Regions from separate parts of the Delftia tsuruhatensis genome, predicted to be linked through region 1. Evidence: predicted binding sites of a transcription regulator. Region 1 holds the regulator's gene; the other holds the start of a gene.
The links. The regulator FNR, encoded in region 1, switches genes on or off when oxygen is low (the NO sensors DNR and NnrR bind a similar motif). The targets are predictions, from matches to a motif close to TTGATNNNNATCAA.

Region 1 (4,680 bases):
CCGAGAAGAAGGTCTACGCACGCTCCATCAGCGGGGTGTTCGCACGCTGGCGCTGGGCCCTGGTGTTTCTCACGCAACTGGTTTTCTACGGCCTGCCCTGGCTGGAGTGGGGGCAGCGCCAGATGGTGCTGTTCGACCTGGGCGCTCGGCGCTTTTACCTGTTCGGGCTGGTGCTGTACCCCCAGGACTTCATCTACCTGGCCGGGCTGCTGATCGTCTCGGCGCTGGCGCTGTTCCTGTTCACGGCCGTGGCCGGGCGCCTGTGGTGCGGTTTCTCCTGCCCGCAGACCGTCTATACCGAGATCTTCATGTGGGTGGAGCGCAAGGTCGAAGGCGACCGCAGTGCCCGCATGCGCCTGGACAAGAACGGCTGGACCTTCGAGAAGCTCTGGAAGAAGTTGCTCAAGCAGTTCCTGTGGATCGCCATCGCGCTGTGGACGGGCTTCACCTTCGTGGGCTATTTCGTGCCCATCCGCGAACTGGGAGCCGAGCTGCTGGCGCTGCAGGGCAGCTGGCAGATATTCTGGGTGCTGTTCTACGGCTTCGCCACCTATGGCAATGCGGGCTACATGCGCGAGCAGGTCTGCAAGTACATGTGTCCCTATGCGCGCTTTCAGAGCGCCATGTTCGACAAGGACACGATGATCGTCAGCTACGACACGGGCCGTGGCGAGCCGCGCGCGCCGCGCACCAAGAAGGTGGACCACAAGGCCCAGGGCCTGGGCGACTGCATCGACTGCAAGATGTGCGTGCAGGTCTGCCCCGTGGGCATCGACATCCGCAACGGCCTGCAATACGAGTGCATAGGCTGCGGCCTGTGCATAGACGCCTGCAACTCCATCATGGACAGGATGGAGTACCCGCGCGGCCTGATCCGCCTGACCACGCAGAACGCCATGGCCGGTGCCTGGCGGCGCGCCCAGGTGCTGCGCCGCATCTTCCGGCCCCGCGTGCTGATCTACTCGGCCGTGCTGGTCGGCCTGAGCACGGCCATGATCGTGAGCCTGGCGCTGCGCCAGTCGGTCAAGGTGGACGTGATCCGCGACCGGGCCTCGCTGTCGCGCATCGTCGCGGGCGGCAAGCTGGAGAATGTCTACCGCCTGCAGATCATGAACGCCACCGAGCAGGCCCAGCGCTACCGCATCAGCGCCCACGGCCTGGACGGCCTGGAGCTGGCCTCGGAGCAGGAGGTCGAGGTCGGCCCCGCCGAGACGCGCGGCATCGCGGCGCGCCTGCAGATTCCCTACGGTTCCGCCGAGCCGGGCTCGCACACCGTATTCTTCGACATCGATGCCGTGGCGGCAGGTGCGGGCCGGGCGTCCGAGAAGGCGGTCTTCCTGGTTCCCAGGTAATGTTCCCGGAACGCGCGGCGCATGCCGCGTGTGCCGCTTGAAAGAAAGAGGTTTCCCATGTCTTCGAGTCCCGCAGTCCCTTCGGCCGCCCCGTCCGCTCCGCACCCGGACGCCGGCAAGCCCTGGTGGAAGTTCGCCCATGTCTGGCTCGTGGTGGCCGGTCCGGCCGCCGTGGTGGTGGCCGGCGTGGTCACGGCCATCATCGCGATCAATGGGGCCGACCCCGTGATCGACCCCGACTACTACCGCAACGGCATCGAGATCAATGAACGTGCAGGCGGCGCGCGCGAAGTTCCCAAGAGCCTGGCGCCCGCCGTCACAGGCCGCAACCATGCGGCCACGCCGGCGTACGACCACCCCACGGACCGCTGAACGCCGCGCATCCTTGCAGGAGGCCGCAATGCGGCCTTTTTTTGCATGGTGAACCCCGTCTCCGGCATGCGCGACGGGTGAGGGTTTCCTACAGGCCGGCGGGGCTGCGTGGGGCTTGGCGGCATGCTTTGGCGGGGCGCACAATCAACGTGCCCCTCGACAGCCCAAGGAGATCGCTGATGTTGGCCCAACGCTGGATGTGGATTGCCTGGCCTGCCTTCCTGGCGGCCGCCGTGATGGAGATGCTGGTCTTTGCCTTCGTGGACCCGCTGGAGCTGCACTGGCTCGGCGACCTGGGCTGGTCCCGCCAGGGGATCTATACGCTGGCCTTCTTCGCGTTCTGGGCCGTGACCATGCTGTCCAGCCTCATGACCATCATGCTGGGCCGCTCGGCACGCGACCTCAACGACGGCATCGTCTCCGAGCCCGACCCGGATCTGGCCCTGCAGGGACTGGGACGCGACTGATCCGCTCCCCTGGTCACCCCGCAAGCAACAAGGCCCGCTTTCGCGGGCCTTCATCATTTCCGCAAGGGGCGTCTGGCATGCCCTACTGGCATTGCTGGCTGTTGACGATGCGCTTGAGCGCATCCGTGTCCAGGATGCGCAGGTGGCGCTGGCGCACCTCGATGATGTTCTCCTCGGCGAACTTGGAGAACGTGCGGCTGACGGTCTCCAGCTTCAGGCCCAGGTAGCTGCCGATCTCCTCGCGCGTCATGCGCAGCACCAGCTCGGACTTGGAAAAGCCGCGTGCATGCAGGCGCTGCACCAGGTTGAGCACGAAGGCGGCCAGGCGCTCCTCGGCGCGCATGCTGCCCAGCAGCAGCATGACGCCGTGCTCGCGCACGATCTCGCGGCTCATGACCTTGTGCACGTGGTTTTGCAGGGCCGTGACCTCGCGCGACAGGTGCTCGAGCTTGTCGAAGGGCATGACGCAGACCTCGGCATCCTCCAGGGCCACGGCATCGCAGGTGTGATGGTCGTTGACGATGCCGTCCAGCCCGATGATCTCGCCGGCCATCTGAAAGCCCGTGACCTGGTCGCGACCGTCCTCGGTGGCCACGCAGGTCTTGAAGAAGCCCGTGCGGATGGCATACAGCGAGGTGAAGGCCTCGCCGTTGCGAAACAGCAGGCCGCCGCGCTTGACCTTGCGGCGCGTGGCCACGATGTCGTCGATGCGCTGCATCTGCTCGGCATCCAGCCCCATGGGCATGCACAGTTCGCGCAGGTTGCAGTTGGAGCAGGAGGCTTTGATGGTCTGAAGGTTCATGGAGTAAACATCAGCGGCACAGTGGCGTGCCAGTGGTGACCTCGTGGATGGCGATGAGTTGGATCAAATTGTCGCAGCAGTGCCTCAAACAACTCTTGATGTGAGTCAAGGACGGGGCCGATGCCCTGCGGCACAGTCAAGGTATTAGAGGAAAAAACCCATGACCGCTGTCACCCCAGAGCTGCTGCGTCGCTTCGACGTACCGGGGCCCCGATACACCTCGTTCCCCACCGCCGACCGTTTCGTGGAGGCCTTTGGTGCAGAGGACTATATCCTGGCGCTGCAACAACGCAAATCGAGTACCGCAGCACGTGCCATGCCTTTGTCGCTGTATGTGCATGTGCCGTTCTGCGAATCGCTGTGCTACTACTGCGCCTGCAACAAGATCGTCACGCGCCACCATGACCGTGCTGCGGTCTACCTGGACTACCTGGCCCGCGAGATCGCCCTGCACACCGCCCACTGCGGCAAGGGCCAGGCCGTCAGCCAGCTGCACCTGGGCGGCGGCACGCCCACCTTCTTCTCGGACGAGGAGCTGCGCACGCTGATGGGCCTGCTGCGCGAGCACTTCAGGCTGGAGGCCGGGGGGGAGTACTCCATCGAGGTCGATCCACGCACCGTCACCGCCGAACGCCTGGCGGTGCTCAAGGAACTGGGCTTCAACCGCCTGAGCTTCGGCGTGCAGGACTTCGACGAGCAGGTGCAGATCGCCGTGCACCGCGTGCAGCCGGCCGCGCAGGTGTTCGAGCTGGTGGCCGCCGCGCGCCGGCTGGGCTTTGCCTCCATCAATGTGGACCTGATCTACGGCCTGCCCAGGCAGACGCCCGAGTCCTTCGAGCGCACGCTGGCGCAGGTCAACGCGCTGCGGCCGGATCGCATCGCCCTGTACGCCTACGCCCATCTGCCCGAGCGCTTCAAGCCGCAGCGGCGTATCGCTTCCGAGGATCTGCCCCAGGGCGCCGACAAGCTGGCCATGCTCTCGCGCTCCATCGCGGCTTTCATGGACGGCGGCTATGTCTATGTGGGCATGGACCACTTCGCGTTGCCCGAGGATGCGCTGGCCGTGGCCAAGCGCCAGGGGCGGCTGCACCGCAACTTCCAGGGCTACAGCACCCAGCCCGACTGCGACCTGATCGCGCTGGGCGTGTCGGCCATCGGCAAGGTGGGAGCCAGCTACAGCCAGAACGCCAAGACGCTGGAGGAGTACTACGACGCCATCGACGCCGGCCAGTTGCCCGTGGTGAGAGGCCTGGCGCTGTCGCGCGACGACCTGGTGCGCCGCGCCGTCATCATGGCCATCATGTGCCAGGGCGCCGTGCTGTTCGAGCCCATGGAGCAGGCCTGGCTGCTGGGCTTTCGCGAATATTTCGCGCCCGAGATGGCGGCGCTGGAGGATCTGCAGGACAAGGGCCTGGTGCAGATCAGCGACGAGGGCTTCCAGGTCACGCCCATGGGCTGGTACTTCGTGCGCGGCGTGGCCATGCTGTTCGACCGGTATCTGCAGGCGGACAAGAACCGGGCGCGTTTTTCGCGCATCATCTAGCCCCCATGCTGTTGTCGCTGCTCTGGACCGCCTTGATCATGGGGCTCGTTGGCGGGCCCCATTGCCTTGCCATGTGCGCCGCGCCCTGCGGCGTGGTCACTTCCGGCCAGGCGGGCGAGGGCCGTGGTGCCCAGCCCGTCACCG
Region 2 (4,680 bases), 1.2 Mb from region 1:
ACTGGCGGTAGTCCTCCACACGGTACAGCGCCAGCGCCCAGAAATGCGGGGGCGTCCACAGGAAGATGATCAGGAACAGGATCAGCGCCTCGGGCCCGACCTGGCCCGTCATCGCGGCCCAGCCCAGCACGGGCGGCATGGCGCCAGAGGCCCCGCCGATCACGATGTTCTGCGGCGTTGCCGGCTTCAGGATCACGGTGTAGATCACGGCATAGCCGACGAAGGTCGCCAGCGTCAGCCACATGGTCAGCGGATTCGTGCACAGCAGCAGCACCAGCGCCCCCAGCGTGCACAGGATGGCGGAGAAGGCCAGGGCCTGCTGGCTGGTCAATTCGCCACGCGCCGTGGGCCGCCAGGCAGTACGCTTCATGCGCGCATCGATGTGGCGCTCCACCAGGCAGTTGAAGGCAGCCGCAGCACCCGCCACCAGCCAGATGCCCAGACAGGCCAGCGCCATGTGCAGCCACTGGTCGGCATTGGGCCATCCGGGCACGGCCAGCACCATCCCGATCAGGGCACAGAACACGATCAGCTGCACCACGCGCGGCTTGGTCAGGGCATAGAACTGTGTCCAGCGCGAAGGCTCGACACTCAGGGTCGCTTGTTTACTCATGCAATCTCTCCACGGACGACCGGCATGCCGGCCCGCAGCGCGGCCGGGCGGCTCGCCGCCAGGCCCCAAACAATCACGGTCACCAGCGCCGCAGCGCCGCCCGTATGCAGTACCGCGGCCACCAGCGGCCAATCGAGCACCACGTTCGACAGGCCTGTCAGCACCTGCAACACCAGGAAAATTCCCAGCAGACGGCGCTGTGCCGCCAGGCCCGGCACATCACCGAGCCGCCACCACAGCCCTGCCAGGGCCACCACCACCACATAGGCTGCCAGGCGGTGCAGGTAGTGGATCGCCGTCAACCCCGCAAAACTGATGTGGCTGCCATCCTGCAACAGGCCCAGAGGACGCCAGATCTGCAGCGCCTGCGAAAAATCCATCTCCGGCCACCAGCTGCCCTGGCAGGTCGGGAAACTGCTGCAGGCCAGCACCGCATAGTTGGTGCTGACCCAGCCGCCCAGCGCCACCTGCAGCACCAGCAGGCCCAGCGCCAGCCACAGCAAGGCACGCAGCCCGCTGGGAATGGCGACCGTCTGCTGCCGGCGCGCGGCCAGGCCCAGCCCCACGGCGGGTACGCACAGCAGGGCCAGCAGGCCGGTCCCCCCCAGCAGGTGCAGCGTCACGATGGCCGGGAACAGCTTCATCGTCACCGTCCATGCGCCGAAGGCACCCTGCAGGCAGACCCAGAACAGCGCGATTGTTGGCCACCAGGGGCTGAGGGCACCGCGCGGTCGGTTCGCCCCCAGGCCGCGCGCACGGCGCCAGGTCATGATGGTCATCGCGATGATCAGCACGCCCACCGTGGTGGCCAGATAACGGTGGATCATCTCGATCCAGGCCTTGCCATGCGTCACCGGCCCCGTGGGCATGGCCGCCTGGGCTTCGGCAATCTGCGCACGGGCGCCCACCGGGCTGGCGCTGCCATAGCAACCCGGCCAGTCGGGACAACCCAGCCCGGAATCGGTCAGACGCGTGAAAGCACCGAACAGGACCAGATCGAAGGTCAGAAACAGCGTCAGAACCGACAGGGCCTGAAGGCGCTTGAGCGATCCCGCATCACGGTTGCGCAGCCAGACCCAGGCCAATGGACCCAGCGCCAGCAAAAGCCCCAGCAGCATCAGCTCCAGCATGGGTGCCAGGTCATACAACGCCTGCCCGCTCACGCCGGCTGCCCCCCGCGCTCCGCACTGCGCCGCACAGGCCCGCGCCTGGGCATGCCGCAGGGCAATGCCGCGGGCGCATCCGGTTGGCGACAGCAGATCTTCATAGTGAGAACAGTTTGAATCGAAGGCCCAGCCCCTTGCGCGAGATTGGATCGCAGGCCGGGCCACCAGAAAATCAGGACATGCACCCAGAGCCGCCACAAGGCCGTGGCCCGCATGCGCAGGGCCCGCTTGCGGGCCCGGTCACTGCAACTTTCAGAGCAGCATGTCTTTGATATGAAACAATTCTACTTGGCCCCGAACCGGTTACGCGCGCCCGCAAGCAGTTCCCCTAGGGTGCCGCCAGCTTCTTCTGGCTGGATCGTGGCGGCTCCCAGCGCAGTTGTCCGCAACGGCAACAGGCAGACGGGTCAGACCGGAAAAAAGCGACCCACCGCATGCGCCGGCTGCCACGGCTCCTTTCAGGCAGGCGCTCAGATTTGCTCAGATTCGCTCCCCTGAAATTGCATAGATTGGCCTCTGCAGCCGCGGTGAAGGCAGCCAGCGCCCAACTGCCCCGCATGGCTGCACAGCAACCCTGCCCGGCAACGGCCCAAGGCAGGACAGGAGACGGGAGAAGCCATGATTGCAGGAGGCACCTGGACAGTGCTCGATGGCCAAGGCCGGGAAATCGGCCGTGTCGAAGGCGACTCATTCGTACGCTGCGGCCCCCAACTGCTCTATCGACTGCAAGGGCCGGAGCTGTACTCGATGCAGGCCCCCGACAAGCTCCTGGCCTTCATCGAAGGCGGCCAGGCACGCACGAGAAACGGCCGGATCTTCCTGCAGTTCCGAGCCGGCTGACGCTGCGCCGCCCTGCCGGCGGGTTCGGAACGCCATATTGAGCTGGAACCAGGGACAGCACGGACAGCTGCCGCAAAGTTATCGAACGCAGGACAGCTCAGGCCACCGCGGCGTTCGCAACGGCAGAGAACGAGCCCGGGACCTGCCTAGATACAGGCCGACAGCGCCGACCCTCGCTTGATCAGGAACTGCTTCAGGCGCAGCCCATACTCGGGCGCGACAGCCATCTGGACCGAGGGGCGTGCCTTCAGCAGCGCACGCCACGCCATGGTTCGGTTGAGGTTGGCGAAGAATCCGAAGTCCTGGATGTCCTCAAACACATCGAAATACCGGAAGACCGGGCCGAAGGTCGCATCGACGATGCTGAAATCCGATCCCCCGAAGTACCCCGCTTGATCGTGCCGATGCTGCTCCAACTGCTCCAGACGGTTGCGCAGATCTCGCGTCCTGGCCTGCAATGCCGGCGCATCCGGTGCGTTGTAGAACGCGGCGATGGCGTTGAGCATGGCCGAACCGAACTCGATCCAGGCACGGTGCTGCGCCCGCAGCAAAGGCTCCTGCGGATGCAACCTGGGCGCGATCGTGTCGTCCAGGTACTCGCAGATCACGGCGGACTCGAAGAGCGCCGTCCCGTCCACCAGCAGCACGGGCGTCTTGCCCAGGGGAGAAACCTTGAGAAACCAGTCCGGCTTGTTGCCAAGATCGATGTCCCTGCGCTCAAACCTCACCCCTTTCTCCGCCAAAACAATCGCGGCGCGTTGTACATAGGGGCAAAGCTCATGGCTGATCAGGGCCAGTGGCGTGCTCATGACATTCCTTTCGGCGCGGCATGCTGCAAGGTCAGCCAACTGGCACGGCGCAAAGACCAGGCCCCATCGCCCAGCAGCCACAGCGACAGGGATGTGACGATGAGGAAAACGGGATATTCCCAGCCGCCGCCCGTATTCGTGTGCAGCCAGCCGTTGGGCACATGCACCCAGGCAGCGACTGCTATGACCGGCACCAGCAGCAGGGCCGCCTGGCGCGCATAGATGCCCAGCACCAGCGCCAGCCCGCCGATCAACTCCACCGCGAACACCGGGTAGGCAGTAAAACCAGGCAACCCTACGCTGCGGAAAAATTCAGCCGTGCCAGGCAGCGAGAAGACCACCCACTTGAGCAAAGCGTGTGCGATCCACATGATGCCCAGCGCAATGCGCAGCAGCAATATTCCGTAATCCGCGCCGTCATGCCGTCTTCTGCTGTGTTCCATGGTCATCTGCTTGCGAGTGTTGGAGCGCCTACGTTATCGTTGCAAAAACCATCCTGGAATAGGCACTGTCGCATGGCGGCATTGCAGTCTTGCAACGGTACGCTCATGACGAGTCTCTACAAACTCAGCGCCGACGATCTGGAAGTCGTTCTGACCCTGACCCGCTTCAACACCTTGTCGTCGGCGGCCGAGCGCCTGGGTTGTGATGGCTCCACGGTCTTCCGCAGCCTGCAACGGATCGAGCGCGGCATGCAGCAGCGCCTCTTCGCGCGTTCGCGTACCGGCTACCTGCCGACCGAACTGGCGTTGTCCTTGATCGAGCATGCCGAGCAGATCGAGGCCCAGATGGAGGCAGCGCGCTCGGTGGCGCAGACCACCTCGACAGGCGTGGCGGGTACGGTGCGAATCTCGACCACCGATACCCTGCTGCGAGGGCTGGTCGTGCCGGCATTGCAGCCGCTGGAAGCCCTGCATCCTCAACTGGTGTTCGAGCTGCATGCCAGCAATGAACTCACCAGTCTTGCACGCCGCGACGCCGATATCGCCGTTCGCGCCACCCGACGACCGCCTGCCGATCTGGTTGGAAAAAAGGTCGGCCCCATACAAGTGGCGCTGTTCGCGGCCAAGCGACGCACCCAGCAAATTCGCTACGAGGATGTGGAGCGGGGCAGCGTGCGCTGGATTTGCCCCGATGACGCCCTGCCTGATCACCCCTCCGTCCTCTGGCGCAAAAAACACTTCCCCAAGGCGGCGATTCACTACAAGGTCAACAGCTTTCTGTCCGTGCTCGACCTGGTGGCGCTCGGCCT

Region 2: the regulator FNR is predicted to act here: its motif matches at 2,048-2,061, upstream of L1Z78_RS12795 (COX15/CtaA family protein).

The regions. Positions count from the first base shown of each region.
Region 1 is NZ_LR813084.1:4,034,137-4,038,816, reverse strand. It holds gene ccoG (cytochrome c oxidase accessory protein CcoG) at 1-1,352, shown strand, start outside; gene L1Z78_RS18275 (FixH family protein) at 1,410-1,724, shown strand; gene L1Z78_RS18270 (hypothetical protein) at 1,904-2,191, shown strand; gene fnr (fumarate/nitrate reduction transcriptional regulator Fnr) at 2,274-2,993, opposite strand; gene hemN (oxygen-independent coproporphyrinogen III oxidase) at 3,154-4,536, shown strand; gene L1Z78_RS18255 (sulfite exporter TauE/SafE family protein) at 4,542-4,680, shown strand, end outside.
Region 2 is NZ_LR813084.1:2,817,897-2,822,576, reverse strand. It holds gene cyoE (heme o synthase) at 1-613, opposite strand, end outside; gene L1Z78_RS12795 (COX15/CtaA family protein) at 610-1,776, opposite strand; gene L1Z78_RS12790 (hypothetical protein) at 2,398-2,619, shown strand; gene L1Z78_RS12785 (glutathione S-transferase family protein) at 2,766-3,428, opposite strand; gene L1Z78_RS12780 (DoxX family protein) at 3,425-3,871, opposite strand; gene L1Z78_RS12775 (LysR family transcriptional regulator) at 3,977-4,680, shown strand, end outside.